4 regions of the Arthrobacter sp. HLT1-20 genome follow, and region 4 is predicted to be linked to each of the others. Evidence: riboswitches for the same ligand, from Rfam matches in the RefSeq annotation. Region 4 holds a riboswitch; each other region holds the start of a gene.
The links. Region 4 has a riboswitch for S-adenosylmethionine ahead of ACX80Q_RS14665 (hypothetical protein). Riboswitches for the same ligand answer to the same signal wherever they lie in the genome.
Positions count from the first base shown of each region.

Region 1 (7,678 bases), on a different contig from region 4:
GGGTGAACCACGGGCGGATGTCTGCAGCGGCCCCCGGACGGAATCAGCGAGGCGGTGGATCCTCCTGCGGGCGTCAGGCGATCAAAATGCAGGTGGGACTGCCGAAGTCCACGGACTGCACGGGTTCCGCACCCGGCAAGCCGTGACTGTCCAGTTCGAAGACGGCGACGTTGTTGGAGAGCTGATTTGCCACGTAGACCTGGTTGCGGCCCACGGCAAAGTGCCGCGGCCAGGTGCCGCCACAGGGAATCTGCCCCAGAAAACTCGGCGGCGCCGGTTGCTCCGCGACCAGGCCCGCCACATCCAGGGTCACCAGGGTGTTGGGGCCGCGAACGGCCGCATACAATTTGCTGCCGTCCCCGGAGAGCTGGATGTGTGAGGGATAAAACTGCTCCGCGGCTTCAAGCTCCGCGACGGATGGCGCCAACGGCGTCTTGAACAGCCAATGCCAAAAGTAGTCCTCCCGGGAGGTTTCTCCTGGTGCACGGTTCGGCGTCCTTTGCAGCACGTGCAGGCAGCCATCGAGCTCGCCCGCCACCAGGAGGAAATCCCCCTTGAGCGCAACATGGCGCGGGCCTGTTCCCGGCGGCAGTTGTGCCGATCGCAGCAAGGTGTGGCTGCCGGCGGTCTGGGCGTACTCATCCACCCGGTCGGAACCAAGGTCCGCCACAAGCACGCTGTCCCACGGTGTGGGAGTCACCTGGTGCGCATGGGATTCAGCTTGCCGCTCCACCACGGGGCCACTGCCAGGATGCGCCAAAACCTGCGCGGCGGGCGCGTCATTGCCGAGCAGGCCATCCAGCGCCAGCACGGTTGCCGTGCCCGATGAGTAGTTGGCCACCCACACCTGACCGTCCACCAGGGCAACATGGCAGGGATCCGAGCCCAGGGTTGGTGCCCGGCCAAGGACTTCCAGGGTGAGCGGATCAACGGCAACAACGTTGCCCTCCGGCAGTTCTTCCACCGCGAGCAAAAGCCAGCCTCCCGTGCTGAGGAACGAAGGATTTAGCACAGCAGAGCTTTTTCTCAGCAGTGCCCCCACGGTGCCGTCGGCCAGCACCTCAAACAAGGACAGCCCAGGACCGGCACCATAGCCTTCTTCGGTGTAGCCGCTGACAATAATGGCAGGTGTGGATGACATGGCTGATTCTCCTTGTGATGAAAGACCTTGGCTCCAAGCTACCCGCCTGCGCAGCGGCATTGCCATCCATGCGGCACAATTAAGCCATGAGTTCACACGAGATCATTGACATCCCCATCCGCGACGACATGATCCGACTGGGACAGCTGCTCAAACTAGCCAGCCTGGTGGAGGACGGCGTGGAAGCCGCCGACCTCATCAAGGCCGGTCTGGTGAAGGTCAACGGCGAGATCGACGAGCGCCGCGGCCGCCAACTGCACCACGGCGACACCGTCACCGTCAACGGCGAAACCGTTCGCATCACCACGGGCGGATAGTCCACCACCCAAGTACGACGGCGGGCACCCACGTCGGGTGCCCGCCGTCGTACTTTAAGCGGCTACTTCGCGGCCAAGACCTTGTACTGCAGGAATTCGCCCACATGGGAGATCTCCTGGGCGTTGATGCCGTGCCAGATCCCCGTGTAGAGAACCTTTGTCAGCTGCACATTGGCCCGCATCCACACATTGGTTGACTCAATGGCCGTTTCCGGAATGACCGGGTCGGCCTGGTCGCGGCCCCAAAAAACCTCCGGCTTGATGGCAGCCACTGCTGCATCGTCAAAGAACGCATCGCCTTCGGCATCCACCACAAAACCGGAGAGCCCCACCACGGCGGCATAGCCGGCCGGCCTGTGCCGCAACAAGGTTATGGCCATGCACATGCCCTGGGAGAAGCCCAACAGGCTCACGGAGCTGTGGTTGGCGCGGACGGCGTCAATCCACTCTTCGAGTGCGGCCGCGGCGCTGGTCACGGCAGACACGGAATAGCTCAGGTCGCTGCGCAGCGGGAACCACGAGTAGCCCGGACCTGCCTGCAGGGAAGCGCGCACGGAGGCCACGGTGAATTCGCCCGGCAGCTGGCCGGCCAAGGAGAAGAGGTCGGCCTCATCGGCGCCGTAGCCGTGAAGGATGACCAGCAGGGGTGTGCCGGTGCGCTCGGATTCGGGACGTGACCAAAGGACTGTGGGGGTTTCGCTCATTCCTTCATCTTTCCATGCGGCGCCCCGGGTCCAAAAAGGCCCACTGGCGAAACCGGCCGCCCAAGGGGCAGGATGGGATGGTGAAAGAATCTACCGCACAGAATTTCCAGTCCGGGCCAGCGCAGCCCACTTCCCGCCATCCCTGGAGCCGCTACGTGGCCATGGGCGACTCCTTTACCGAGGGAATTGGCGATCCGGAACCGAGCAGCCCCGGCGGCTATCGCGGCTGGGCCGACAGGCTGGCCGAGGAGCTCAGTCGCGATCACGAGGACTTCCGCTACGCGAACCTGGCCATCCGCGGCAGGCTCCTGGGGCAGATCCTGGGCGAACAGCTCGCACCGGCGTTGGCACTCAAACCCGACCTGATCAGCATTTCAGCAGGTGGCAATGACTTAATCCGGCCGGGCTCGGACCCCGATGCATTGGCCGAATCTCTGGATGTCGCCGTGGGGAAAATGACGGCCGCCGGGGCCACCGTCCTGCTCTTCAACGGCCCCGACATCAGGGACACCCCGGTGCTGGGCATGGTGCGCGGACGGGTTGCCATCTACAACGAGAACCTGCGCACCATCGCCGCCCGGCATGACGCCGTGGTAGCCGACATGTGGTCCCTGCGCCAATTGGGCGACCCCCAGATGTGGGCCGAGGACCGGCTGCACTTTGCCCCGTTGGGCCACCACACCATCGCAATCATGGCACTGAACGCCCTCAACGTCCCGCACGCGCTGGCTCCGCAGCGGCCCAAGCCGCTGCCGGCGCAGAAGTGGCAGGCCGCCCGCGCCGAGGACCTGGTGTGGGCCAGGGAGTTCTTGTTCCCTTGGGTACTGCGCAGGCTTCGGCACCAATCCTCCGGCGACGGCATCTCGGCCAAGCGCCCCACCCCTGGACCGGTGTTTGGCCCGGGCATGGGCACTGGAGCAGGCGGCTAGGTGTGTCCCACAGGAGGTTTTGACACGGACTAACGCCGGATCCGGTACCGGGTCATGACCACCCCGCCGGGAAACGTCCGCGTCTCCACCAGATTCAGATTCACCCGGCGATCCAACGCTGTGAAGAACGGAGTGCCGCCGCCCACCAGGACCGGATGGGTCACGATCGTGTACTCGTCGACCAGCCCGGCCCGCATGGCCGCCCCGGCGAGAATTGCGCCACCGACCCTCATCGGCCCGCCAACCCCGGCCTTGAGCCGGGTGATCTCCGCGACCGCGTCACCGGCAACCAGGCGGGTGTTCCAGTCGACCTGCTCCAAAGCCGAGGAGAACACCAGCTTCGGCGTGTCCCGCCAGTTCCGCGCGAACTCGATCTGCGCCGGGGTGGCGTCCGGCTGCTGGTCGCCGGTGGGCCAGTAGGAACTCATGACCTCCCAGAGCTTGCGCCCATACAGCAACAGGCCGATCGCCCGCTCCTGATCGAGCCACCACTGAAACAGCTCCTCGCTCGGCATGCTCCAGCCGATGTCCTCTCCGGGCGCGGCAACGTAGCCATCCAGTGTCAGGTTCATGCCGTAGATCAGTTTCCGCACAGCGCCATGCCTTCCGTCATCCGGTCCAGAAATTTAGCGTAATCGGTAACGAAACACGGTGTAAAGCACCACGTTGGCACCATTGCTATACTGCACGCCGAGGAACTTCGCTACCCGCTGTGCCGGGGGGCGCAGCGGGCGGACTAGGATGAGAAGAGGCGCTGGATTCGGCGGCCTATTCGTAGAAGAGGTGCGTTGTGCCCATCATGCTCGAACCATTGGCGACGAGTATTGTTGCTGCCTCGTCCAGCAGCTCATCCGGCTTTTCGCCCCTGTTCATGCTGGCAGTTGTGGGAGTCATCCTGCTCGGCATCTTCACCAGGTCGGCCAACCGCAAGCGCCGCGCGGCACGTGAGAACATCTACAACCCGGCCAACCCAACAGGCAAGGCGGGGGTGGCCCATCAACCAGGCAACGCCCCCTATGTGGGAACACTGCTCAACGGCGTCCCGATGCGCAACTACGACACCTCCCACGGACACCAGACAACCGGTTTCGCCAACGAGCGCATGAAGGCCGAGGCCGAGCTGAAGCGCCAGCTCGACGCCCTGGACACCGCACGCCGCAGCGGCCAGGTCACGGCAGAACAATACGCCGTCCACCGCGAAGCAATCTTCAAGAACTTCTAACCCCCGGCAACTGCCCTGTGGTGTCAGCTGCTGAAGAAGGATTCCTTCAGCAACTCCCCCACCACGGCCACCTCGGTGAGGAAGCCGTCGTGACCAATGGCGGAGTCGATGTGGTGGACAGCCACATCCCCGGGAAGCGCCGCTGCTAGGGCAAGCGACTGGGCCGGGAAGTACAGGCGGTCGCTCTTGACGGCCGCCACCAGGAACTCCACGCCCGCCGTTGCCGCCAGGGCCTGGCCCAGGGTGCCGCGGCCGCGGCTGACGTCGTGGCTCATCAACGCCTCGGTGATGGCAATGTAGCTGTTGGCATCAAAGCGTCCCACCAATTTGCGTGCCTGGTGGTCAAGGTAGCTCTCCACCTGGTACCTGTTGCCTGGTGCACCCAATGCCGCCAGGCGGCCGTGGCTGATGGTGTCCTCGCCACCTTGGGCCTGGCGACCAAAGCGTGACTCCATCTCAGTTTCCGAGCGGTAGTTGATGTGGGCAATCCGCCGGGCCAGTCCCAAGCCCGAGGTGGGGGCTGCGCCGTCGTAATAATCCCCGCCGGCAAAGTTGGGGTCTTGGCGGATGGCGAGGGTCTGCGTCTGGGCAAAGGCGATTTGCTCAGCCGTGCTGGCAGCGCAAGCCGCCACCACGGCGCAGCGCTGCACCCGCTCCGGGTAACTCGCCGCCCACTCCAGGGCACGTGCACCGCCCATGGAACCGCCAATGACGGCGTGCCACAGCTTCACGCCCAGCTTGTCGGCCAGGCGCGCCTCGGCGTGGACCGAGTCCCGGATGGTGACGAAGGGGAAGCGGGAACCGTACGGCTTGCCGTCGCCGGCGATGCTGGAGGGGCCGGTGGTGCCGTAGCAGCCGCCGAGCATGTTGGCGCACACCACAAAGTACTTGTTGGTGTCGATGACTTCCCCGGGGCCCACCAGGCCTTCCCACCAGCCGTCTTCCTCGGATTCGCCGCGACTCACGTGGGTGCTGCCGGTCAGGGCGTGCTGGATGAGGACGGCATTGTCGCCCGCCTCATTCAGCGTGCCCCAGCATTCAAAGGCCATGGTGACCGAAGGCAGTGATCCCCCGGCTTCCAAGGGCAGTGCGCCGATCTCAAGAGAGCGCAGCACACCGCCGCCCTGGCCCACGGCTGCGGAGAATTCCTCTCCCACGGGTGTGGCCTCCACGGAGGCAAAGCCCGGCGCCAAAACGCTGTTTTCCTCCGTGCGTTCCACGGCGATCACGCTAATTTTGCTGCGCGGAATCCGGCTTCGAGGTCGGCAAGGATGTCTGCGATGTTCTCAATGCCTACGGAGAGGCGGACCAGTCCGGGGCGCACGCCGGCAGCCAGCTGCTGCTCCGGTGAAAGCTGCGCATGCGTGGTCGACGCCGGGTGGATGACCAGGGAGCGCACGTCGCCAATGTTGGCCACGTGTGAGTGCAGTTCCAAACCATCAACAAAGCGCTTGCCAGCTTCGGCACCGCCCTTGATGTCAAAGGCGATGACGGCGCCGGTGCCCTTGGGACCGTACTTGCGGCCACGCTCAAACCAGGGGCTGGAGGGGATTCCCGCGTAGGCCACGGCGTCCACGTTCTCGTTCTGCTCAAGCCATTCTGCAACGGCAACCGCGTTGCTGACATGGCGCTCCACACGCAGGCTGAGCGTCTCGATGCCCTGGGCAATGAGGAAGGCGTTGAACGGTGCCACGGCCGAGCCGAGGTCGCGCAGCAGCTGCACGCGAGCCTTGAGGATGTAGGCCAAGTTGGCACCGAGCGCGCTGCCAACACCCAAGTCGCGGGCGTACACCAGGCCGTTGTAGGTGACATCCGGGGTGTTGAAGCCGGGGAATTTCTCCGGGTTGGTGGCGAAGTCGAACTTGCCGCCGTCGACAATCACGCCCGCGATGGCGCTGCCGTGGCCGCCCAGGTACTTGGTGGCGGAGTGGATGACAATGTCGGCACCCCATTCCAGCGGGCGGATCAGGTACGGAGTCGCCAAGGTGTTGTCCACCAGCAACGGCACGCCGGCCTCGTGGGCAATGGCGCTGATGTTCTCAATGTCCAGGACGTCCTGGCGCGGGTTGGAGACAACCTCGCCAAAGAATGCCTTGGTGTTGGGGCGGACGGCAGCGCGCCATTCGTCCAGGTTGTCGGGGTCGGAGACGAACGTGACCTCAATGCCGAGCTTCTTCAGGCTGTGCGCGAACAAGTTGTACGTGCCGCCGTAGATGCTGGGGCTGGAAACAATGTGATCGCCGGCCTCCGCCAGGTTCAAGATGGCGAACGTGGTTGCTGCCTGGCCGGAGGCGAGCAGCAGTGCCGCCACGCCGCCTTCCAAGCTGGCAATGCGCTGTTCGACGGCGTCCTGGGTGGGGTTGCCGATGCGGGTGTAGATCGGCTCCAGTTCAGCCAGGGCAAACCGTGCGGCTGCGCTTTCGGCGGAGGGGAAAACAAACGATGTTGTCTGGTAGATGGGCAGGGCGCGTGCACCTGTGGTGACGTCCGGCTCCTGGCCTACGTGGATCTGACGGGTTTCAAATGACCAACCGTTGCTCATGGTTGAGTTCCTTCACACTAGAGGCCTGCGCCAAAAAACCCTCCGACGCAGCATGCGTGAAGGGCCTTAGACTCGATGGCCCGCGCTTGCACTGGAACCGGGCGGCTCAGTGCCAGGTCTTCACCCGGGGCACCCCACCGCGGAAGGAGGGTTGCCGGTCAGCGAGCCGGGGCTTGTCGCTGACACTCATGACCTACATCCAGTGTGGAAGATCCGTTCATGCGCCGCAAGATTGTGACGAGTTTATGACCTTGGCCGAACATGTGCTTGAAATTTGCGCCAAAAAGTGGCACCAGCTGAACTTATGAGAAATCCGGCCGCGGTGACTACGCAGATAACGCCCTCTCAACGTGCTGAGAGGGCGTTATGTGCGTAGTCACGGGGCAAGAAGGCCCGCGCGGCGCAAAGCCTCGGCCATGGCCGTGTTTGCCGACGGCGGAGGAGTTGCGGGGCGTCCGGCACGGTCGCCGCCTCGTCCCTGGGCGCCTTGCCCCTGGGGGCCAGGTTGGGCTCCCCCAGTCCGGGACTGCTCGCCGCCGCTGGGTGCGGGCCGCCCGGAGGCACGGACACCGGAAGGGCGGGAGCCGGCGTCGCGCTTGCCCCCTGCGTTGGCATCAGAAGCGGCGTCATCCAGTCGCAGGGTGAGCGAGATGCGCTTGCGCTCCGGCTCCACCTCCAGGACCTTCACACGCACCACCTGGCCCGATTTAACCACCGCGTGCGGGTCCGAGACAAAGGAGTTGCTCATGGCCGAGACGTGCACCAGCCCGTCCTGGTGCACGCCAATGTCCACGAACGCGCCAAACGCGGCCACGTTGGAGAC
Region 1 covers NZ_JBTNDR010000020.1:19,163-26,840, reverse strand. The annotation lists gene ACX80Q_RS11855 (lactonase family protein) at 74-1,141, opposite strand; gene ACX80Q_RS11850 (RNA-binding S4 domain-containing protein) at 1,228-1,458, shown strand; gene ACX80Q_RS11845 (alpha/beta hydrolase) at 1,521-2,162, opposite strand; gene ACX80Q_RS11840 (SGNH/GDSL hydrolase family protein) at 2,240-3,091, shown strand; gene ACX80Q_RS11835 (dihydrofolate reductase family protein) at 3,121-3,684, opposite strand; gene ACX80Q_RS11830 (hypothetical protein) at 3,891-4,313, shown strand; gene metX (homoserine O-acetyltransferase MetX) at 4,337-5,470, opposite strand; gene ACX80Q_RS11820 (bifunctional o-acetylhomoserine/o-acetylserine sulfhydrylase) at 5,539-6,855, opposite strand; SAM riboswitch class IV at 6,933-7,049, opposite strand; gene ACX80Q_RS11815 (Tex family protein) at 7,232-7,678, opposite strand, start outside.
Region 1: linked by a shared signal. The riboswitch ahead of ACX80Q_RS11820 (bifunctional o-acetylhomoserine/o-acetylserine sulfhydrylase) and the one ahead of ACX80Q_RS14665 (hypothetical protein) in region 4 are both predicted to bind S-adenosylmethionine.

Region 2 (7,678 bases), on a different contig from region 4:
GTCACGGGTTGGGCGCCGCTGGCGAAAGCCTGTCCGGGCGCCAGGCCATGGATCACTATGGACAAGTCATCGATGGGCCCGGTGGAAAGTACTGTCACGGAGCCTGTGGCGGCACCAAAATCGATGCCATCTAACATGGGCAGGATGTTGAGGGAGGGCCCACTGTACGCGGCGCGGGAGGTGAGGCTTTCCAGCCGGAAACGCTGGTGGATCAAGGCGTTGCGCAGCGCGGTGCCGGCGCACATGACAGTGCTGCGCACGGTGTCCTCGGGCGATACTTCAAAGCGCACGGGAACAACGTTGGACAGCATCGAGGGCACAGACTTTGCCAGCGCGCCCCGGCGGGCGGTGACGGGCAAGGCCAGGCTGATATGCCGCTCGGCCGTCATCTTGTGCAGGTAAATTGCCGCCGAGGCAAGAATGACGGCCGGGGCGGTGGAGGGGCCCTCGGCCAGTCCGGATGCAATGTCCGCCGGCAGGGCTGCTGCCAGGCGGATGAGCCGCCTGGCATTGCCGCTGGGGCGTTCGGCCAGTCCGGGCGCCGCTGCTGTTTCGGCAAGGGTGGCCTGCCAGAAATCTTGATCCGCGTCAGCATTGCGGGAATCCACGTAGGCGGCCTCCTCGGACAGCAACGAATCCAGCGACGGGAACTTCGCGGAACTTTCCAGTGCCTCTGCCTCGGTGCCGTGGGCCAGCAGCTCGTTATAGAGCTGGGCGATTCGTTGGAGGACCAGCACTGCGGAATAGCCGTCAAGCATCACATGGTGGACGCGCTGGTAAAACAGGTACCGGTGGTCTTCGATCCGAAACAGCTCCACGCGGAGGAGGGAGTCGTGGGCCATATTGCGCGCCGTGGCCAGATCTTCATCCATCAGACCACGGGCACGCTCGTGCACGGCGTGGCTCGTCGGCGTAGAACGCTCCGCCTGCACCTGGCCTCGCAGATCGGTTAAGTCAAGGTGCACCGTCGACGGCGAGAGCAGTTGGTGCGGGCCGCCGTCGTCCTCGGCGAAGCGCACATTCAAGGCATCCGTCTCGGCAATCACGCCGTGGACAGCCTTGGCAAGCAGCTCGGCGTCCAGTTCGCCGTGAATGTCCACGAACTGGGCAATCTGGTACATCGGGTTTTCCGGATCCAGATTTTGGGCGTACCAAATGCCCCGCTGTGCCGTTGTCAGCTCACGGCGGGTTCCGGTGTTGACTGAGGACTGGGAATATGCGTGCTGGGACATGGGCCTTCTCAACTGAAAATGTGCCCGGCTTGCTGCCGGGGCAGGCTGATGCGGGGCGCGGGGAAGCGTGCCAGCTACTGGAACTGGCCCAGCTGGAAGGGGCCGAACGGGATGGAGACCAGGGGCCCGTTGATCAGGGGTGCGCCCACCAAGGGCCCGGAGATGAGAGTTCCATTGAGGAAGTTGCCACCCAGAATGGACGTTGACGACGCCGGGGCGCTGATGCTCGGTGCCGCAGGGTCCTGCGTGGCGGCACTGGCAGGACCTGCGCCCACGGCGAATCCGCCCAGGGCAAGGGCCGCAACGGCTGTGATCTTTGCGATGTGCATAGCTGACTTCTGCATGGTTTATCTCCTAGTGTTCTCGTCACGATTCACGTTGCTGCGCGGCAATGAATTGCCAGGGCGCAACATAGGTCATTCGGAACCAAGAGCACTTTGGATGGGGCAGAAGCTGGGGGAGCTGATTTGGGCCGCCCGATCAGCCGCGAGCGGGAGCAGGGCCGCAGAGTCCGCTAGCCGCCTCAGGAAAAGGGTGCGCCAGTGCCAGGCGCCACCCGGACTAGCTGCCTGGCGCTGATGCGTGCGGACTCATGAGGGAGCCGCCGGTCAGGTCCTGCACGGAACAGCCGGGGTGTGAACCGGTCGATGAAAGCCACAGCGAAACCGTCACCTCGGTCGCCAGGGCCAGGGGCCCGGCGTCGTGCGGGGCATTGAGTCTTTGGACTTCAATCCCGGCGCCGAAGGGCAGCAGCCGCAACACTTGCAGGGCCGTATCCAGGCCAATGCCATGCTGCTCCAGGTAGCGCAACAGTTCCGGGTCGTGGTCACTGATGCGGCTGACACGCCCGCTGTGGCCGGCGTCGAGCTCGTCGAGCCGGTGTGAGGGGGCCATGATGATCCGGCCATCCGGGTCCGGGATGGGGTCACCGTGGGGGTCCCGGGTGGGATGGCCCAGCTTGGCGCTCATGCGCTCGATGAAGTGCTCGGACACGGCATGCTCCAGGTGTTCGGCCTCGTCATGCACCTCATCCCAGGTGTAGCCAAGCTCGCTGACGAGGTAGGTTTCCAGCAGCCGGTGCCTGCGCACCATGGACAGCGCCAGGGACAGGCCGCTCTCAGTCAGGTGGATGGGGCTGTACGGCTGGTGGTCCACCAGGCCCTGGTCCTTGAGTTTGCGGACCATTTCCGAAACCGAGGAATTGGCCACGCCCAGGCGGGTGGCCAGGGCTGTGGAGGTGATGGGTTTGTCCTGCCACTCCGTGTAGGCATAGATGACCTTGACGTAGTCCTCGATGCTGGAGGAGGTGGCAGTTTGTTTCACGTATTCCAGCCTACCGCTAGGCCCGCCCGGAGAAGGTCAGCCGCTGGGCATTCGTTGAAAACCCCGGCAGGGCCGGTGAGCCTAGCCGAGTTTGTGGGTGCGCCAGGTCTGGGCCACGTAGGGCAGCTCGAGCTCTTCGCCCGGGGAGTGCCCCAGATGGTCAAGGAGGTACCAGCTCAGATTGGCCATGACCTTGGCGCGGATGGGGTCGGCGGCCTTGAGATAGTAGCTGCGGGACTTGGCCAGTTCCATGATGGCCGCCGGCGTCAACGATTGGCTCCAGCGGGTGTTGTGCGCTTGCGGGGCGGCGAATTCCTTGCCAATGGTGGGGTGGAAGTCAGCCTTGTGGACGTCGCCGGCGTGCATGATCCGTGCCAGCCGGTGAACCCAGGGGATGCCGACGTCGAGCTGGTTCCAGATTAAGCCCAAGCTGCCGCCGGGGCGAAGCGTGCGGGCAATCTCGGTGCTGGCAGCGATGGGGTCGCACCAGTGCCAGGCCTGCGCCACCACAGCCAGGTCCATGGATCCGGCCGGCAGCTCCAGGTGTTCGGCCGTGCCCACCATGGTGGTGGCGTGGGGCAACTCGGCGGCCAATTGGGCCAGCATGTCAGCCGAAGGGTCCACCGCCGTCAGCGTCCACCCGTGCCGGGCCAGCAACTGAGTATACTTCCCCGTTCCGGCGCCCACATCGAGGGCGTCCCGGATGGGGCGGGGGGAGCCGGCGATCAACCAGTCAAGGGAATCGCCGGGGTAGCTGGGGCGGACCTGGTGGTAATGGCTTCCGCCCTCCAGAAATGCCGCAGCCATATGTTTGCGCCGCTCCTCGTCGAAGACCGGTCCGCCTACCCCTGCCATGGTGCTCCCATAAAGTTGTGCCGTTTTGCCCGTTCAACTTTACCCCGGGGGAGCGGGTGCGTGGCTCAGGTGTTGCAGGGGGCTGCGCCGGCGGTGCCCGGGGTGTTTGGAGCCCAGTGCGGGTACTCGCGGTTATCGTTGGCGGGGACCCAACGGCCGGCGTCAACCACGTAGTCCCAGCCGAGGCCGTCGCGCAGCAGGGCGGCCACGCCGTTGATCAGGCGCTGCGCGTCCTCAAGCCGGGACCCCACGCCAAAGCTGGCGCGCAATGAACCCGAGGGCAAACCCAAACGGTTCAACAGCGGGTGCGCGCAAAACTTGCCGTCGCGCACGCCCACGCCGTGCTCGGCCGACAAGTACGCGGCGACCAAACCGGCGTCGTACCCGGTGACGGAAAAGTTCACCACGCCGATGCTGCCGCACTCCGGGTAGTCCGCGGAATCGGTGAACAGCGAATGGACGTTGACGCCCTCAATCGCGGCGAAACCGGCCACCAGATGCCCGCGCAGCTGCTGCTCGTGGCTGTGCCAGTCGTGTGCGTCGAGCGCCGCCAGGGCTGCGGCCGCTTTGGCCAGGGTGGCGGCGCCCAGCACGTTGGGGGAGCCGGCCTCGTGGCGTGCCGGGCCGTCACTCCAGCTGGTTGATTCGAGCCGGACTTCACGCACGGCCCCGCCGCCGGCCAAATGCGGCTTGCCGGCGTCGAGCCAGTCCGCACGGCCAACCAGGACACCCGAGCCGAAGGGGGCGTACAGCTTGTGGCCGGAGAAGGCCAGGTAGTCGATGCCGCTGGCCGCCAGATCAATCCGGCGGTGCGGGGCCAGCTGCGCCGCATCAACCACAATACGGGCCCCATAGTGGTGGGCCAGGGCTGCCAGCTCGTTGACCGGCAGCACCTCGCCGGTGACATTGGAGGCGCCCGTGACGGCCAGCAAGAGCACGTTTCCGGCCCGCAACTGGGTCTCCACGCGGGCCAGGGTTGCTGCGATGGAATCCGCGGCCACCACCGAACGGTGGGGCAGTGCCTGCCACGGCAACAGGTTGGCGTGGTGTTCGATGTCCAGGTATAGGACCTCGCCGTGGGCGTTGGAGCGGCCCTCGGTGAAGCCCCTCTGGGTCAGGATGCTTTGCACACAGCCGGCCAAAAGGTTCAGGGAATCCGTTGTGTGGCGCGTGAAAATGACTGTGTCATCGGGACGGGCGCCCACAAAGCTGGCCACAATTCTGCGGGCATTTTCGTACACGGAGGTGCTGACCTGGGAGGCAAACCCTGCGCCGCGGTGCACGCTGGCGTAGTACGGCAGGACCTCGTTCAGGTGGGCGGCAACTTCCTCAATGGCAGGGGCTGAGGCGGCGTAGTCGAGGTTGGCGTAGCGCACATGCCCGCCCTGGATCAGGGGGGCGGCCAATTCCTGGCCCACCACGGGCAGAAGAGGGGACTCTGCGAGGGAAGTTTTTTCCAAAAGGGCGTAGCTCATGGGTAATTCCTTTGACACCTTTGGACCCTTGGAGGAGCCAAGGAGTCCGCGCTTGCCATGACCGCTCCGGCCTGGCCAGGTCGTCACCCGGGGCACCCCGCCGCGAAAGGAGGGTTGCCGGCCAGCAAACCGGGGTTTAGCGCTGGCACTCGTGACCTATGCCAAAAAGATTAGCCCAAGAAATTGCTTCCCGCATTTGTTACGTCATGAACGCAGCGTTACCGCCGGGCTGCCCGGAGGCTGCCCGGAGGCTGCCTGCAGGCCAGCGGGAGGCGGGCAAAAAGAACGACGGCGGAAGCCGCCGTCGTACTTAATACGCTTGAGCCAAATGCCTTGGATCAGCCCAGCAGGTCATCCCAATTGGGATTCAGGCGCTGCAAAACCTCTGTGTGCAGGATGGAATTTGTGGCTAGGGCGTTGCCGCCAAAGGGGCCGTCAGCGCCCTCCAGGGAGGTAAAGCGGCCGCCAGCCTCCGTCACGATCGGCACCAGGGCGGCCATGTCGTACAGGTTGAGTTCGGGCTCGCAGGCAATGTCCACGCTGCCCTCGGCCACCATGCAGTATGACCAGAAATCGCCGTACGCACGGGTGCGCCAGACGTCGTCGGTCAGGGCAATGAACTCATCGCGGTTGCCCCGCTCGGCCCAACCGCTCAGCGATGAGTAGGACAGTGAGGCGTCCTTGAGCTCGGCAACATTGGAGACGCGAATGCGGGTGGCCGCGGCCAGGGACTTGCCCATGTACGCGCCGGTTCCCTCGGCAGCCCACCACCGTTTGCCCAGGGCGGGGGCGCTGACCAAGCCCACCACGGGACGGCCTTCATCCACGAGGGCAATCAGCGTGGCCCAGACAGGCACGCCGCGCACAAAGTTCTTGGTGCCATCAATGGGGTCGATGATCCAGCGCCGCGTTCCATGGCCCGTGCTGCCAAACTCCTCGCCCAGCACGGCATCGCGCGGACGGACCCGGGCCAGCTGGCTGCGGATCGACTCCTCGGCGGCCTTGTCGGCATCCGTTACGGGCGTCAGGTCCGGCTTCGTCTCAATTTCCAGGTCAAGGGCCTTGAAACGGGCCATGGTCAGCGAATCCACGCTGTCCGCCAGAACATGGGCCAGGCGGAGGTCGTCGTTGTACGTCTGGGGTTCAATCGTCATGTACATCACGCTATCGCGGTTTGGGCCAAACACCGGTTCCGACGCCCTCGGGCCCGCTGATGATGCTCGGTTGTACGCCTACGCGTGGTTGTTGACGAATGTGGCGCCACTTCAAGAGTGGCGCCACATAGGCCGGGTAGGGTGCGCAGGCGTCGAACCAGGTGGGGATTACTCGATGATGCCCAGTTCCTTCTCGGCAGCGCGGCCCTCTGTCCTGTCGCTGGTGCCTAGTAGGCGGCGCAGCGAGGCAAGGCGGGCGGCTCCGGCGTCGCCCGCGAGCCCGGCGGCCACATAGGGGTCCAGTCCGCAGTTCACTGCGGCAGTGTCATGCTTGCAACCACGTTCGCAGTCGTCGGTGCCGGGCTGCAGGTCCGGGAAGGCCTGCAGGATCCGGTCCGGGTTCACATGGGCCAGCCCGAAGGAACGGATGCCGGGGGTGTCGATGATCCAGGAGCCGGGTTTGCCGTCCTCGATGCGCAGAGCAAGCGCCGACGAGGACGTGTGGCGCCCACGGCCCGTGACAGCGTTGACGCCGCCCGTGGCCCGCCGCGAACCCGTCAAGGCGTTCACCATGGTGGATTTGCCCACACCGGAGTGGCCCACCATGACGCTGACCTTGCCGTCGAGGTAGCTGTGCAGCTGCTCCACGGCGCCGCCGGCCAACAGGGCCGAATCGCCGTCGTCGCTGCGAGCGTCGATGCCTGAGGCGCCGTCGGCCGCCGTCCGGCTGATGATGACAGTCATATCCAGGTGCTCGTAGTTGGCGAGCAACTCGGAAGGATCCTTGATATCCGTTTTGGTGATCAACAGCAACGGCGCAATGCCGGCGTCGTAGGCGGCCACTAGGGCTCTGTCGATGAAGCCGGTGCGGGGCTCGGGGTTGGCAGCAGCCACCACAATGACCAGCTGGTCGGCATTGGCCACCACGGCCCGCTCCACAGGGTCGGTGTCATCGGCGCTACGGCGCAGCAGCGTCCGGCGCTCCTCGATCCGGACCAACCGGGCTAGCGTATCCGGCCTGCCCGTGACATCGCCCACCAGCGCGACAAAGTCGCCAGCCACCACGGGATTGCGCCGCAGTTCCCGGGCCCTGGCGGCTATCAAGGTGCGTTCGGTGGGCTCATTCTCATCGATGATGGCTGTGTAGCGCCCGCGGTCAACCGTGACAATGCGGCCAATGACGGCCTCCTCGTACGCGGGCCGGTCCTTGGTGCGCGGCCGGCTGCCCTTCTTGTTGGCCCTGACCCGGACGTCGGATTCGTCCCAGTTGCTGTAGTCCTTTGCCATGGCCTTACGCGCTAACGTCGGAGGTGCTGGCGGCTGCTGTCTGTGCCACCATGGCGGCCCACATGGCCGGGAAATCGGGCATTGTCTTGGCCGTGGTGCCAATGTTTTCAACCTCGACGCCGGGCACGGCCAGGCCGATAATGGCGCCGGCGGTGGCCATGCGGTGGTCGTGGTAGCTGTGGAACTCTCCGCCGCGGAGGGGTGCCGGGGTGATGATGAGCCCGTCCTCGGTCTCTTCGGCGTTGCCGCCCAGGGCATTGATTTCAGCCACTAGGGCTGCCAGGCGGTCGGTTTCGTGCCCGCGCAAATGCGCTATGCCGCGCAGGCGTGACGGTGTTGAGGCCAGGGCGCA
Region 2 covers NZ_JBTNDR010000033.1:11,494-19,171, reverse strand. The annotation lists gene ACX80Q_RS15085 (amino acid adenylation domain-containing protein) at 1-1,232, opposite strand, end outside; gene ACX80Q_RS15080 (hypothetical protein) at 1,307-1,576, opposite strand; gene ACX80Q_RS15075 (metal-dependent transcriptional regulator) at 1,794-2,555, opposite strand; gene ACX80Q_RS15070 (class I SAM-dependent methyltransferase) at 2,637-3,410, opposite strand; gene ACX80Q_RS15065 (aminotransferase class V-fold PLP-dependent enzyme) at 3,476-4,885, opposite strand; SAM riboswitch class IV at 4,929-5,042, opposite strand; gene hisN (histidinol-phosphatase) at 5,224-6,039, opposite strand; gene rsgA (ribosome small subunit-dependent GTPase A) at 6,208-7,326, opposite strand; gene aroA (3-phosphoshikimate 1-carboxyvinyltransferase) at 7,331-7,678, opposite strand, start outside.
Region 2: linked by a shared signal. The riboswitch ahead of ACX80Q_RS15065 (aminotransferase class V-fold PLP-dependent enzyme) and the one ahead of ACX80Q_RS14665 (hypothetical protein) in region 4 are both predicted to bind S-adenosylmethionine.

Region 3 (7,678 bases), on a different contig from region 4:
GGCAGCAATATCTGCCGTTCCTTCCACAATGCGCAGGTTGACGGCGTCCTGAGTCTCCCGCCGGCGTCGTGAGAGCTTGAAGTTGCCGAACATGAGGAACAGGATCAAGCCAATATAGGGCAGGAAGAAAATGCACAACAGCCACGCCATGGCCGTTGTGGGGCGCCGGTTACCGGGAATAACCCCAAGCACCACAATGCGAATGGCCAGGTCCACCAACAAGATCAGAAAGGAAATCCAGGCGTTGGGTGTTGGCAGGCTAAACGCCGTCCAGATCATGCAGACCTCCCCAGGTTTAGCCGGCTAGTGCCTAAGCCAAGTGACAATAGCCTAACGGTAGTTGACGGCGCGGGCGTTCCTGCCCCTGGGCGTAACCTGCTGGCGCTATGCTGGGCCTGATTTTCCATTCTCGTTTTGACGAAAGAAGTTCAGCCATGAGCAACACCAGCCAACCCGAAGTAAGCGTCGATATTTTCGCCCTCGACCCCCTCAAACTCACCCAACAAGCCGTCAAGGGCCTGCGCATGGCGTTTGCCATCAGCGGCGCCGTAGCCTTGATTTTGGGCATTGTTCTGCTGTTCTGGCCCACCAAGACCCTGGCGGTGGTGGCCATCTTCTTGGGCATTAACTTCCTCATCGCCGGTGGCGTGAAGGTGGCGCTGGGTATTTTCAGCCACGGCCTCTCCACCGGCCTGCGCGTCCTGGACGTGGTCCTGGGCCTGCTGGTCCTGGTGGCCGGCGTGATCATCCTGCGCAACTCCGCGGCAAGCGGCGAGGCACTTTTGCTGTTCACTGTCATCTTCATGGGCATCGGCTGGATCATTGAAGGCATCGTGGCCATTGCCGAAGCCGGCAAGGGAGCCACCCGCACCTGGGCCATCGTCTTCGGTGCGCTCAGCATTCTTGCGGGCATCGTGGTGCTGGTTGTTCCGGTGTGGACGGCGCAGTGGCTGCTGCTCATGAGCGCCATCATGCTCATCATCCTGGGCATTGTTGGCCTGGTCCGCGCGTTCACCTTCGGCAAGGCGATCTTGAAGGCCAGCTAAGCTCTACTGCATGACAGTTTTGGTATTTCTGGATCCCGTTCACCCCGCCGGCCGGCTGGCCGACGCCTCATCCCCCACCATTTTGGCAACGGATCAAGGCGTGACACGGGGGGACGGGATTTTTGAGTCCCTCCTGGCCATCAACGGCGTTCCGCGCAAAGTCCAGGCCCATCTTGACCGGCTCGCCGGTTCTGCACTGACCATGGATCTGGCAATTCCGGCCGCTGAGGCCTGGCTGGCTGCCATTACGACGGCGCTCACGGCTTACGCTGGCGGCTCGCCCGCCGAGGACCAGGCTGTGGTGAAGCTGATTGCCACCCGCGGCCCGGAGGGCAGCAACACCCCCACCGCCTGGGTGCAGGTCTCGGCCGTCTCACCGGCCCTAGCCAAGCAGCGCGACGCCGGACTGTCAGTGATCCTGTTGGAGCGCGGCTACGACAGCGACATTGCCGCCCGCGCCCCCTGGCTGCTCATGGGCGCCAAGACGCTTTCCTACGCCGTGAACATGGCCGCCCTACGCCACGCCCACAGCCTGGGTGCTGACGACGTGATCTTCACGAGCCGGGACGAGCTGGTGCTTGAGGGGCCCACCTCGTCAGTGTTGCTGGCACACATTTCCGATGACTCCGGAGTCCCCGTGAAGCGGCTCATCACCCCGCACCTGGACACGGGCATTCTGCCCGGCACCACCCAGGGCGCGCTCTTCGCCGCAGCCAAGGAGGCTGGCTGGGAATTGGGCTATGGCCCCGTCACACCGGCGGACCTCCTCGATGCCGACGCCGTCTGGCTCATCTCCAGCCTGCGCCTGCTGGCCCCCGTGAACACCATTGACGGTACGGAGATCGGTACGGCAGAAAACCGCGCACAACTCAGCGCCGAACTCAGCGCCCTGTTGGCCACAACACTCTAGGCAGCCAGGGAGGCGGCCAGCTGCGCAGCTAGGCGGCTAAGCGGTCTGCCTCCCACTGGACGGGCACCAACGGGCGGAATTTGTTGGCCAACAGGATCAACACGATAGTTGCTGCAATGAATCCCACGGCAATGAACAGGCAGGTGACGGCTACGGCGCCATAGCCTCCGTTGGCCGGATTCAGGAACGGGTAGGCATACCAGCCGGTGACGGCGCCGCGGATCAGCGAGTAGGCCAAGTAGGCCAGGGGGAACATCACAGCAATCCACAGGCTACGCAGCGGGATCGGCTTGCGCGGGGACTGGATGAGCCAGTCTGCCACCACGGCCACCGGCATCACATAGTGCAGCCAGGTGTTGATCCAGGGCAGCAGCGAGCCAAGGTCCACATCCCTGAGCAGGGTGTTGAACACCACGCCCACCAGGGCCATACATACCACTGACACGCAGCGCAAAACCTGCCACAGCGGCCCAAGCTCTCTCCCGCGCCAGGTCAAAACAGCCTCCACCAGCAGCATCACGGCGGCAAAAATGTTGCCCAGATTGGTGAAGTAGCTGAAGAAGTTCAGTAAGGGGGAGCCGTTGCCCAGGTGGATGCCCAGCTGGGTTCCCACGGCAATCAGGGTTACGGCACCGAAAGCAAAGCGGATGGCGGCAAAGGCGCGGGTCATTGTCATGCGTACATCCTGCCACTTGGCGGGGCCGCCGTGCTGTAACGCTCCCGTCATGTTCAGCCACACTGAAACATTCTTGAGCCTGCTGCGCGGGCGATGTGTTACTTTTTCAAGTAAGTAATGAGTGCCAGCGTCAAGCCCTGACTCGCTGGCCGGCAACCCTCTTTCCGGCGGGGTGCCTCAGGTGACTACTTGGCAAACCCAGCTACCCAAGCCTTAGGTTTGCAAGCGTGAACACTTCATTGCGTGCTTTACAGCCAACCCTGTGAGGCACAGCCTCCCGCTTGCAGATTTCTTGGCTTTCTTGCACTGAGGAGAACACATGTCCGCGGACGAAACACCCCTTCCCTACCGGCTCATCACCGGCCCCGATGACAAGTCCTTTTGTGAGCGCATTTCAGCAGCTCTGACCGAAGGTTACGTGCTGCACGGCGGACCGGCCGTCACCTTCGACGGCACCGCAGTCATCTGCGCCCAGGCCGTGATCCTCCCGCAGGCCATCGCCATCAGTGATGCAGCAGTTGCCACGGCCGTGGATGAGCTGGACGCCGAGCTGGAGTTCGACGGCGAGGGCATCGCATGAGCTACGCGGGAGACCTGGCCCCGGCCACAGCATGGGAGCATCTGGCAGCGGGAGCTGTGCTCCTTGACGTCCGCACCCAAGGGGAATGGGCGCACATTGGCGTCCCGGACACCTCGACGCTGAATTTTGAGCCCGTCTTCATCCAGTGGAACCTAGACAGCGGACACAACAACCCGGATTTCCTGGCGCAGCTGTTGGCGGCTGTGCCCACGGAAAAACCGCTGGTGGTGCTGTGCCGCTCCGGCGCACGTTCCATTGCTGCGGCCAACGCCGCCACGGCAGCCGGGTACACGGCCTACAACGTCCTGGAGGGCTTTGAGGGTGAGCCGGACGCCAATGGCGACCGGGTCATCAACGGCTGGAAGAACCGCAGCCTGCCCTGGCGCTAACAACGCAACGGCCAGGCCGCCGTCGAACGTCAGTCAGTCACCACCGCAAGACCAGCGAAAAAGGTAAGTCATTGAGCAACTTTAACGAGCACGCCGCCACCTGGGCGCAGGACACCCAGGCCGTGCGCGGCGGGCTTGACCGCAGCAACTTCTCCGAAACCTCCGAGGCCCTGTTCCTGAACTCGGGCTTCGTGTACGAATCGGCAGAGGCCGCCGAGCAAGCCTTCACCGGCGAGGTGGACCGGTTTGTGTACTCCCGCTACGGCAACCCGTCCGTGGCAACATTCCAGGAACGCCTGCGCCTGCTCGAGGGCAAGGAAGCCTGCTTTGCCACTGCCTCGGGCATGTCCGCCGTCTTCACGGCACTGGGCGCCTTGCTGGCGGCCGGGGACAGGGTGGTTGCCTCACGGTCACTCTTTGGCTCGTGCTTTGTCATCCTGAACGAGTTGTTGCCGCGGTGGGGTGTGGAAACCGTGTTCGTGGACGGCCCGGATCTGGACCAGTGGCGCGAGGCCCTCAGCGTGCCCACCACTGCCGTGTTCTTTGAGTCCCCGTCAAACCCCATGCAGGAAATCATCGATCTGCAGGCCGTGTGCGATCTTGCCCATGCCGCGGGCGCACAAGTGGTGGCCGACAACGTGTTCGCCACGCCCCTGCTGCAGCGGTGTGGCGATTTTGGCGCGGACATCATTGTGTACTCCGGCACCAAACACATTGACGGCCAGGGTCGTGTGCTGGGCGGTGCCATCCTGGGCAGCAAGGAATTCATCGACGGCCCCGTCAAAAATTTGATGCGACACACGGGTCCCGCGTTGTCGGCGTTCAACGCCTGGGTGCTGACCAAGGGCTTGGAAACCATGAATCTGCGCGTCACGCATTCGTGCAACAACGCCCTGGTCCTGGGCGAGTTCCTCGAGCGGCAGCCCCAGGTGAGCCGCGTGCTGTACCCGCACCTGCCATCCCATCCGCAGTACGAGTTGGCCAGGAAGCAGATGAAGGCCGGTGGCACGGTGCTGACCTTTGAATTGGCGCAGCCGGCTGCCGGAACCACCAAGGATGCGGCGTTTGCGCTGCTCAATGCCCTGGCCATCATTGATATTTCCAATAATTTGGGCGACGCCAAGTCCCTGATCACCCACCCGGCCACAACAACGCACCGGGCCATGGGCGCGGAGGCGCGTGCGGCCATTGGCCTGGGCGACGGCTTCCTGCGTTTGTCGGTGGGCCTGGAGGATGTGGACGATCTGAAGCGGGATCTGGCGCAGGCGTTGGCCGCTATTTAGCGAGCCGGCGCGCCCACGCGGCGAATCCAGCCACGTCGGGTCCTGAAATGACGGCGACCGGCGGTTCGCTGACGGGGACAACCATGAGTGCCAGCGCGTCGGCGGGAAACACCGCCATCCACGTGCCGGCCTCGGATGCTTTGCCGGCAGTTGCCGCTGCCTGAACCCCCACCGCGTCGCACAGGAAGACCTCCGCAGTGGACCCCATTGGATCCACGACGCTGATCCGTTGGTCCAGCAGCTCGAGAATTTCGCTGTGCATCACGTTCACTGTGAGCCTGCCCGTGGTCAGCTGCACGCAGTGGACCAGCTTGGCGCCCTTGCGCCCGTGCGGGAGGTCCACCTCGGTGGCCGTCAGCCCGGCACCCTGCCACGGCACGCTGCCCGCCCGTGGGATGGCGGCGGGCGGAAGGGGTGCTGCGGCGGCGCGCTTAGTCCAAGGAAACATTCGCCCGATCTTACCGGAATCGCCGTCCTGCGGTTAAAGGCCGCGCCCGTCCCCGCTTTTCGCGCCCGTCTGACTGAACGGGAGCGAAAAGCGGGGACGGGCGCGGCGGCGAAATTTTGGGGCTCTAGTCCTGGAAGTACTCGATCTCCGCGCCAATCGTGTTCAGGCGCTCGGCCAAGTCCTCGTACCCGCGCTCAATGACGTAGATGTTGCGCAACTCGGAAGTGCCCTTGGCTGCCAGCATGGCCAGCAGGATGCAGGCGGCCGGGCGCAGGGCTGGGGGGCAACCAATTTCCGCTGCCCGCCAGGCGGTGGGGCCGGTGATGTCGATCCGGTGCGGATCCAGCAGCCGAACACCGGCGCCGAGCCGGTTGAGCTCCGTCAGGTAGATGGCCCGGCCCTCATACACCCAGTCGTGGATCAGCGTGGTGCCCTCGGCGCAGGAAGCGATGACGGCGAAGAACGGCAGGTTGTCAATGTTCAGGCCGGGGAAGGGCATGGGGTGGATCTTGTCCGGTGCTGCCTTCAACTCGGACGGCAAAGTGGTGATGTCCACCAGGCGGGTCTTGCCGTTGCGGGCCACATACTCGGCAGATTTGAGGTACTTGAAGCCCATTTGCTCCAACACCTTCAGTTCAATTTCCATGAACTCGATGGGCACACGCGTCACGGTGACTTCCGACTTGGTCACGATGCCGGCCGTAATCAGGCTCATGGCCTCGATGGGGTCCTCGGACGGCGCGTATTCGATGTCCACGTCGATGCGGGACTTGCCGGTGATGGTCAGCGTTGTTGAGCCCACACCCTCCACCGTGACGCCCAGGCCCTGCAGGTAGAAGCAGAGGTCCTGCACCATGTAGTTGGGGCTGGCGTTGCGAATGATGGTTTTGCCTTCGCGGTGTGCGGCGGCCATGATGGCGTTTTCGGTGACAGTGTCGCCACGTTCCGTGAGTACAAAGGTCCTGTCCAGGGCATCGCTCACGGGAGCGTGGACCTGGTAAAAACCATCGTGGGCAATGACTGTGAGGCCAAATTCACGCAGTGCCTGCATGTGCGGTTCCACAGTTCTGGTGCCCAGGTCGCAGCCGCCGGCATAGGGAATCCGGTAAGTGTCCTGCTCATCAAGGAGCGGACCCAGCAGCATGATGACGCTGCGGGTGCGCTTGGCTGCGGCGATGTCCATGGAGCCAAGGTCCAGCACGGCGGGCCGGCGAATCTGAAGGTCGTTGTCTTCCAGCCAGGTGCACTCAACACCAATGGATGTCAGCAGTTCAACAATGCGGTTGACCTCTTCAATGCGGGCCACGCGGCGCAAGGTGGTGGTGCCGCGGTTCAGCAGACTGGCGCAGAGCAGGGCAACACCGGCGTTTTTGCTGGTGTTGACCTGGACGCTTCCGGAAAGCTGGCGCTCCCCGTGGACGCGCAAATGCGTCACCGTGTTCTTGGTGGCGGCTCCGACGCTGACGAGGTTGGCTTCCAACAGTGATTCCATGCGCTGGATCATCCTCAAGCTCAGGTTTTGTTTGCCTTGTTCCATCCTGGCTACAGCACTCTGGCTGGTGCCTAGCTGGGACGCCAATTCACCTTGGGTCCAACCTTTTTCGGTACGGGCATCCCGCACCAATACGCCAACAGTTTCTGCAGCCATTTGAGTCATAACAACTTTTATATCACAGCATGCATATTTTGCCTGACATTTGTGACCCAGTGGGCAGTTTACGCGAAAAACGGACAAAATTAACCGTTACATGCGATAAATCGTGAACCCTCGCGGCCGCAGGGCCCTTGTCACACTCAACGGTACCCCGGCCACTGCCGCGCATGGCAAAACACGCCCTAGCCTTTCGGGCAGTGACCCTAGCTGAACAGCGCAATGGAGGCGGCCAAGGTCTCTGCCGAGTGCTGGAGCTGGGCCTCCTCCCGATGGTCCATGTGCGTGTCAAGAACCCGCTGCACGCCGCCAGCACCAACGATCGACGGCACACTGAGGGCCACGCCGTCGATCCCCCGGTAGCCGTGGAGCACACTCGAGACAGGAAGGATACTCCGCTCGTCCTGCAAAACGGCCTCGACAATGCGGGCGCCGGAGAGCCCGATCGCGTAGTTCGTGGCACCCTTGCCGGCGATGACCTTGTAAGCGGCATGGACCACGTCATGCGTGAGAGACTCGAGCCGTTCACGGGGAAACAACAGCGCCCCGGAATCGTCTGTCCAGGCCGGCAGCGGGGTCTGGCCGAGCGTCGCGGTGGACCACAGCGGGAATTCGGTGTCGCCGTGCTCGCCCACGATCAGTGCATGCACGCTTTGCGGAGCCACCTGCGCGGCCTCGGCCACGAGCCAGCGCAG
Region 3 covers NZ_JBTNDR010000002.1:229,245-236,922, forward strand. The annotation lists gene cls (cardiolipin synthase) at 1-279, opposite strand, end outside; gene ACX80Q_RS02320 (HdeD family acid-resistance protein) at 435-1,046, shown strand; gene ACX80Q_RS02325 (aminodeoxychorismate lyase) at 1,057-1,956, shown strand; gene ACX80Q_RS02330 (Pr6Pr family membrane protein) at 1,985-2,632, opposite strand; SAM riboswitch class IV at 2,746-2,866, shown strand; gene ACX80Q_RS02335 (DUF1737 domain-containing protein) at 2,952-3,212, shown strand; gene ACX80Q_RS02340 (rhodanese-like domain-containing protein) at 3,209-3,601, shown strand; gene ACX80Q_RS02345 (O-succinylhomoserine sulfhydrylase) at 3,673-4,884, shown strand; gene ACX80Q_RS02350 (hypothetical protein) at 4,877-5,332, opposite strand; gene ACX80Q_RS02355 (UDP-N-acetylglucosamine 1-carboxyvinyltransferase) at 5,457-6,989, opposite strand; gene ACX80Q_RS02360 (L-lactate dehydrogenase) at 7,190-7,678, opposite strand, start outside.
Region 3: linked by a shared signal. The riboswitch ahead of ACX80Q_RS02335 (DUF1737 domain-containing protein) and the one ahead of ACX80Q_RS14665 (hypothetical protein) in region 4 are both predicted to bind S-adenosylmethionine.

Region 4 (7,678 bases):
ACCGAGGCCTGGAGCCCGCTGGCGCAGGGCGCCGTGCTGGGGGATCCTGCGGTGGTGGCCATTGCGGCAACTCATGGGCGCACCTCGGCGCAGGTCATCCTGCGCTGGCACCTGCAGCAGGGCCGCGTCATTATCCCCAAGTCGGTGACCCCGACCCGCATTGCTGAAAATCTGGACATTCTGGACTTCCAGCTGTCCGCCACGGAGCTTTCCTCGCTGGATTCCCTTGAGCGCGACGGTCGCACGGGCCCGCACCCGGCCCAGTTCAACGGCTAGAAATGTTACGGGGGCTGTTGTGGACAAACGCCTGCGGTCGACCCACGGGCGAATGTCCACAACAGCCCCCGCCTTGTCCGTACCTGCCGCAAATGTCCACAACAGCCCCCGCGGCCCGCAGCTGGTTCTACTGAACCGGCACCATGGGCAGCCCTTCGGCCTCCCAGCCGGTCATCCCACCGGTGAGGGTGTCGGCGTTGTAGCCGAGATCTGTCAGCGCCTGCGCCACCCGGCCGCTGCGGCCCCCGCCATGGCAGACCGCAATGATGCGCCGTGACGCGTCGAGCTCGCCAACACGGGCCAGCACCTCGCCAGACGGAATATGGACGGCGTCCTCGATCATGCCCGTTGCCAGCTCGGCTTCTTCGCGGACATCGATGATCTGAACATCCGGGTCGGCGGCCAAAATGTCGGTGGGGGTGATTTCCTGCACGGGTGCTCCTGAAGGTGGGGTCGGCGCTCAGCCAGGGGGCGGCGTCGAACATGGAATCTCTGGGTTCCAGACTAGGCGGTAATCAGCTTCGCGACTTTCGGGGCCCCTCGGCCGCTAGCGCCTCCCGGCCTCCCCACAAGCCGCTTCGCGACTTTCGGGGCCCCTCGGCCGCTAGGCTGGGTTCGTGAACGCGCCTCCTGCACCCCGTGCCCGCAATGTTGAGATTGAAGAGTTGGAACGCTTTGATGCGTTGCTGGCACGCGGCGCCAAATCCATGCACGGGTGGCACTTTCAATCCGTGGACTTGAGGGAACGGTCCGCCCAATTGGTGCAGCTGCGGGCCTCGGGTGCCATTTTCATGGGCTGCACCTTTGCCCAGGGCGTGGAGGAATTGCTGCGCAGTCGCGGTGCCCTGATCTTCCCCACGCTGCCGCACATCCCGTTCAACCCGTACCGCGGGCATCTGTACACGGGCGCCGAACTCTTCGAGGGGATCGCTGCGGCACAGTATGAAAGCGTGCCGGACGCCCGGATTTACCAGTGGAGCATGCAGGCCGGCCATGCGCCCGCCCTGCACGCCACCCTTGCCACGGCCATGCATGACCACGCCATTTCCGACGCCCTTGACGAATTTCTGGGGCGTCAGGACCAGCCGGTAGTGGGCGTCATGGGCGGCCATGCGGCGGCGCGGGGGAGCGCCCAGTACGCGCAGGCTGCGCAGTTGGGGCGCGCGCTGAGCCGGGCCGGCTTCCTCGTGGCAACCGGCGGTGGGCCCGGTGCCATGGAGGCCGCGAATCTGGGTGCCTATCTTTCCCCGTACGACGCCGGGACCCTGGCGCGTGCCCTGTCCTCCTTGGCTGCCGTCCCCGGCTTCCGGCCCTCGGTCAGTGACTGGGCCCGGGCCGCGTATGCGGTGGTTCAGGCGTATCCGGACGGCGCCCAGACGTTAGGCATTCCCACGTGGTTCTACGGCCACGAACCGCCCAACTTGTTCGCCACGAAGATTGCCAAGTACTTCACCAACGCCCTCCGCGAAGCCGTTTTGCTCGACCGTTCGGGCGGCGGAATTGTGTTTCTGCCAGGGGCGGCCGGGACCGTTCAAGAGATCTTCCAGGACGCCTGCGAAAACTACTATGCGGCCGAAACCGCCGTGGCCCCGATGATCCTTGTGGGGCGCAGCTACTGGGAAAACGAGCTGCCCGTCGTGCCCCTGTTGGCTGCCCTCGCGAAGGGGCGGGCCATGGACGGCATGCTCCATGTGGTGGATTCAGTGGAAGAAGCCTGCGCCCTCCTCGCCACCACCTAGAAGTAGCCCGCAGAAAACGCCGAAAATCGCGGGTTTGGAAGTGATTCTCGGCGTTTTCTGCGGGCCAGTTGTGGAGGGAGGCTAACCCACAACTGTGCCGAAGACCAGTCCCAGGATGTAGGTTGCTGCCGCTGCGCCCATGCCGATCGCGAGCTGGCGCAGGCCACGCCACAGCGGCGACGCCCCCGACAGCAGGCCAACCACCGCGCCCGTGCCCAGGAGCGCAATGCCCACCAAAACGCAGGACAGCACCAAGGCGCCCATGCCCGTCATACCAAACAGGAACGGCAGGATGGGGATGATGGCTCCGGAGGCAAAGAAGCAGAAACTGGATCCGGCGGCTCCCCAGGCGGTGCCCAGGGTTTCGTGGCTGTCGGCCGCTTCAAACTGATCGGGCTGCAGTGACAAGCTGGGATCGCAGTCGCAGCTGAACTGGCCCATGCGTTCGGCGGCCCTGTGCTCGGCCACTTCGCGGGACATGCCGCGGGCCAGGTAGACCAGCACCAGTTCATTGTTTTCCAGGTCCAGCGAAGCGGCGGCGGAGAGTGTGATCTGGGTGGGCTGGGAGGCATCCAGCAACTCGCGTTGGGAGCGAACCGAAACAAATTCCCCGGCACCCATGGACAAGGCTCCAGCCAGCAGGCCGGCAATGCCGCTGAACAACACCACCTGGCTGCCCACACCGGTGGCGGCCATGCCCATGACCAGGGAAAGGTTACTGACAAGGCCGTCGTTGGCACCAAAAACGGCTGCCCGGAAGGAACCGGAAAGCCTGTTGCGGCCACGGGCGGCCAAGCCCCGAATGACCTCTTCGTGGATGGATTCATCGGCTGCCATGGCGTCCGTGGCGTCGGCGTCGGTGGCGTAGGGGGATCTGGACTCAGCCCGTTGGGCCAGTGCTAAGACAAACACCGAGCCAAAACGCCGCGCCAGCAATCCCAAGAGCTGGTTGCGCAATGACGGGCGTAGGGGCGGGTTGGCATGCTCGCCCAGCAGGTTCAGCCAATGCTGCTCATGCCTGCCCTCGGCAGCGGCCAAGGCCGTCAGGATGGTTTTTTCCTCGCCGGTGCGGCGACTGGCCAGGTCACGGTAGACGGCGGCCTCGGCTCGCTCGTCGGCCAGATATTGGCGCCAGCGCTTGATTTGCGCGGGGCTCGGATTGCTTGTTGACACTGGGGATCTCCTCGGCTCAGCCCCTACTGTAGCCCGGATTTCAGCGGTTTTTCGGCCGGTTCCCCTAGCGAAAAATTTTAGGTGTGCCGCAACGTGGCCGCCACTTCAATCGCCATTCTTGGCATTCCCCGCACCGGCGAACTCGCATAGGCTCTAGTCTTAGCGGCGGCGCACAGTGCGGCCGCGGACCGGAAGGCGGCGTCGAGCATGGAAGTCCAGTTTCCGATGATGACGGGGGACCCGCAGGACTGCGGCGTCCTTATTCAATGGCGCGCGCCCGACGGCAGCACCGTGGTCGCCTACCAGGTCATCGCCGAGGTCACGATCGAGAAGTTCGACGCCGAGATCAACGCCCCCTCAGCCGGCACCTTGTGCTGGCGGGTCCAGGAGGGTGACGAAGTGGCTCAGGGCGCCATCATCGCCACGATCGAGTAGGCCCTGTGGGTGCAGTCAGTAGCGGTCGAGCTTGAAGCCCAGCCGGCGGCCAGCGCGCGAACCCGTCTGCGCCACCGTGACCACCAGCGTTCCGAGCTCGGCGATCCAGTGCGCGGGCCGAACAGCCGTCGCCAGGGCTTCCACCAGCAGAACTGGGTCAGCGGAGAAGTAGGCGCGGTGCCCGGCCGGGGTGAAGAAGTTGACGGTGCCCAGATTCACGTCCACGGCGGGCAGAACCGGAATGCCGTGGGGGTTGGTGGGGGTCTTGGCGCGCTGTGCAGGGGCAACGGAGATGAAAGTCATGGCGGGGCCTTTGTGATTGCTCTTGCCCGCGGATCCAGTCACCGCCGGCCGCTTCCTCATCCGAGCCACCCTGTGAACATGGGGTTGGCGTGCGACCAGTCGGAGCTTGGCATCGCATCTCTTGAAGCTGTCCCTCACATTACTCCCAAAACGTACGGGGGTGGGGGGGGGTGTCATACCTTCCTCCACCCCCCGCCGTCGCACCTTAAAGCAAAACTGACCCGCAGAAATCGACGAAAATCGCGTCAAAAACGCATTTTTCGTCGATTTCTGCGGGTCAGTTGGAAAAACGGAGGCTACTTCTGCAGCTGCGCAGGCACATCTTCCGGGTTGGAATCCGTGGCTGCGGCTGCCAGGCGGTCGTCCCAGGCCTTGCGGATGTGGGCCGGCGTGACGGGTGTCAGCAGGGAGACAACCACGTAAACCAGCAGCGAGGCACCCAAGCCGTAGTAGATGGGTTCGTTGGCGTAGATGCCGTCAACGCTGTGGATGACGTTGGTGGCGTACAGGACCAGCAGGACCACTGTCACCACGCAGCCCACAGACATGGACCAGGCGGCGCCCAGGCCGGTTCCGCGGCGCCAGGCCAGGCCACCGATGATGGCAACCAGGAGGCCGCCCACCAGGATGTCGTAGGCGATGGTCAGGGCGAACACCACGTCGTTGACAACAATGGAGATCAACACGACCAGCACGCCCAGGATCAGCACGTACCAACGGTTGGCGTTGACGTCGTGCTCCGGGTTTTCGGTGTCGGAGGTGTCGATCGTCTTGCCGAACCAGCTGGCCACGAAGGGCACAACATCCTTGCGGGCAACGGTTGCTGCGGCAATGAGTGAGCCTGATGCTGTGGACATCATGGCGGCGACGGCAGCGGCCATGACGATGCCGCCGATGCCCATGGGCAGGAGCTGGGTGGCGACCTCCGCGTAGACAACGTCCTTGCCGAGGTTGGCGACGTCAATGGTGGGCAGAGCCACGTAGGCGGCCATACCGATCAGGGCGCCAGCCACACCGTAGAGGATGCAGTAGATGCCGGCGGTGGCGCCGCCCCAACGGGCCACCTGGGGGTCGCGGGCGGTGAACACGCGCTGCCAGATGTCCTGGCCGATGAGAAGGCCCAGGGTGTAAACCACAAAGTACGTGATGATGGTCTGGACGCCGATGCCGTCCCACTGGAAGAAGCTCGCGTCAACACGCTCCTTGATGCCGCCCAAGCCGCCGGCTGCGTTCCAGGCGAAGGGAAGCATGAGGAAGAAGATACCCACGGTCTTGATGACAAACTGGACCTGGTCGGCCAAGGTGATGGACCACATGCCGCCAATGGTCGAGTACAGCAGCACGATGGCGCCACCCACTGCGATGGCCAGCCACCTGTCCCAGCCGAACAGCACCACAAAGATGGTGGCGTAGGCGCCGGTGGAGGTTGCCGAGATCATGATGGTGTACGCCAGCATGACGATGCCGGAGATCTTGGTGGTCTCCTGGCCGTAGCGCAGGCTCAGCATTTGCGAGACCGTGTAGATCTTGAGCTTTTGGATGGTGGGTGCGAACAGCAGGCTCAGCAAGAGCACGCCAACACCGATGGCCACAACCAGCCACATGCCGGAGATGCCGAACTTGTAGCCAAGCCCCACACCTCCCACTGTGGAAGCGCCACCGAGGACGACGGCGGCCATGGTTCCGGTGTAGAGGAAGGGGCCCAGCCGGCGTCCGGCGACGAGGAAGTCGCTGTTATTCTTAGTGCGCGATTTTCCCCACCAACCAAAGGCCAGCATGGCCACCAAATATATGACAACTATGGCGACGTTTAAGTCCACGAGATGCTCCAGTGTGTGAAGTAGTAGGGGAATGCCCCGAGTAATTATTGCCCGTAAAGCAACATTTGTTGTCTATTAGGCTAAACTGTGATGGTAGTTACAGTCAATGTGCCGCTTGAAAATCTTGCCGGCTGGCCGTGTTGTGAGGAGCCGCCATGAAAGCTTTGCCCCTGGAACCGAGCACGAATCCCGTGGCCATCGGGTCACGGATTAGGGCCGCACGCCAAGACCAAAGGCTGACCATTGAGCAGGTGGCCGACGCCACGGGGCTGACCAAGGGATTCCTTAGCCGGGTGGAGCGGGACCTCACCTCACCCAGTGTTGCCTCACTGGTTACACTGTGCCAGGTACTCTCGATCTCCATCGGCGAACTCTTCGCAGTGCCGGAAACCCACCTGACCCGAAAAGGTGAAGGCCCGCGGATCTCCCTGGGTGGCGAAGGCATTGTTGAGCGCCTGCTGACATCGCGCTCCGAACGGCGCTTGCAAATTCTTGCCGCCACCATTGAACCCTACGGTCGTGGCGAAGCTGAACTCTACGCGGTGGACTGCGACGTGGATGTCCTGCACATCATCAGCGGTGAGCTGACTCTGCGCATGACCCAAGAATCCTATGACCTGACGGCGGGGGACACGCTGTCCTTCCCCGGACGGGAACCCCATAGCTGGGAAAACCGCACGGCCCAGCCGGTGGAGGCGCTGTGGATACTGGTTCCAGCGGCTTCCGGATCCAGCAGCAGCTAACCCACATGAACCCAGGGCCGCTGCGTCAGATCCGGCTCGGCCTCACGCAGCACCTCCCTGGTGACCGGCGCTATTTCGCCCTCGCCAATGAACAAGAACTTCAGCAGGTTGGCGATGGGGTTGCCCTCGTTCCAGCGGAAGTAGATGTGTGGGATCAGCCCCGTGGCGTCGCGGATGTGCAGCAGGACTGCGGCAATGGTGTTGGGCACGTTGGAGGAGTGGACCTCTAAGATCTTGAAGCCGTGCCGGGTAATGCCGCGAACCTCCAGGGCTGTTTCAAAATCTGAGGAGTCATCCACAATGACTTCCATGAACAGCACCTCCCGCGGGTCACCAATCTCGTTGACCTGCGCGGCGTGGGAGAGCTTGCGCCGGTAGGCTGCTGCGCTGCGGGTCTTGGGGTCGTGCGAAATGATCCGGATGGTGCCTTCATCCACGGCGGCCACAAAGTTCATGGCAGCCTCATCCATGCGGATGTAGGTGGCGCGCAATTCAAAGGCGCGGCGCACCCGCGAAAGCAGGCTCACCACCACAATGCCCAGAATGAAGAACCCTGCGATCTTCAAGCCGTCGGGGCGCTCAATGGAATTCGCCACCGTAGTGTAGATAAACGCCAGCGACACTGCGCCAAAACCAATCACCTTCGCCTTCTCGCCCTTGCGTTTGGCGGACAGGGTCACAGCAATGGCCGCAGAAGTGATGAGCACCAGAACGCCCGTGGCGTAGGCACCTCCCTGGGCATCGACGTCGGCCTTGAAGAGAATGGTGATCACCACGGCGATGACGGTAAACACCAGTACTAGGGGGCGGACGGCGGACGCCCATTCGGGGGCCATGCCAAAGCGGGGCAGGTAGCGCGGCACCAGGTTCAACAGGCCGGCCATGGCGCTGGCTCCGGCAAACCAGAGGATGGCGATGGTGCTGATGTCGTAGATGGTGCCGAAGCCTTCGCCGAGGAGTTCGTGGGCTAGGAACGCCAGAGCGCGCCCGTTGGCCTCCCCTCCGGGCTGGAATTCGGCGGCCGGAATCAGGATGGTGGTGGCCAGTGAGGAGGTGATGAGGAAGGTGCTCATGATCAGTGCCGCCGTGGTGAGCAGCCTGTGGGCGCCCTTGATGCGGCCTTCCGGATTCTTCTCCGTGTCGCTGTAGCGGCCCTTGATCTGCGGCATCACGGCCACGCCCGTTTCAA
Region 4 covers NZ_JBTNDR010000031.1:27,498-35,175, forward strand. The annotation lists gene ACX80Q_RS14640 (aldo/keto reductase) at 1-276, shown strand, start outside; gene ACX80Q_RS14645 (rhodanese-like domain-containing protein) at 404-709, opposite strand; gene ACX80Q_RS14650 (LOG family protein) at 894-2,015, shown strand; gene ACX80Q_RS14655 (VIT1/CCC1 transporter family protein) at 2,097-3,188, opposite strand; gene ACX80Q_RS14660 (biotin/lipoyl-containing protein) at 3,396-3,623, shown strand; gene ACX80Q_RS14665 (hypothetical protein) at 3,639-3,926, opposite strand; SAM riboswitch class IV at 3,940-4,053, opposite strand; gene ACX80Q_RS14670 (sodium:solute symporter family protein) at 4,223-5,704, opposite strand; gene ACX80Q_RS14675 (helix-turn-helix domain-containing protein) at 5,902-6,489, shown strand; gene ACX80Q_RS14680 (APC family permease) at 6,486-7,678, opposite strand, start outside.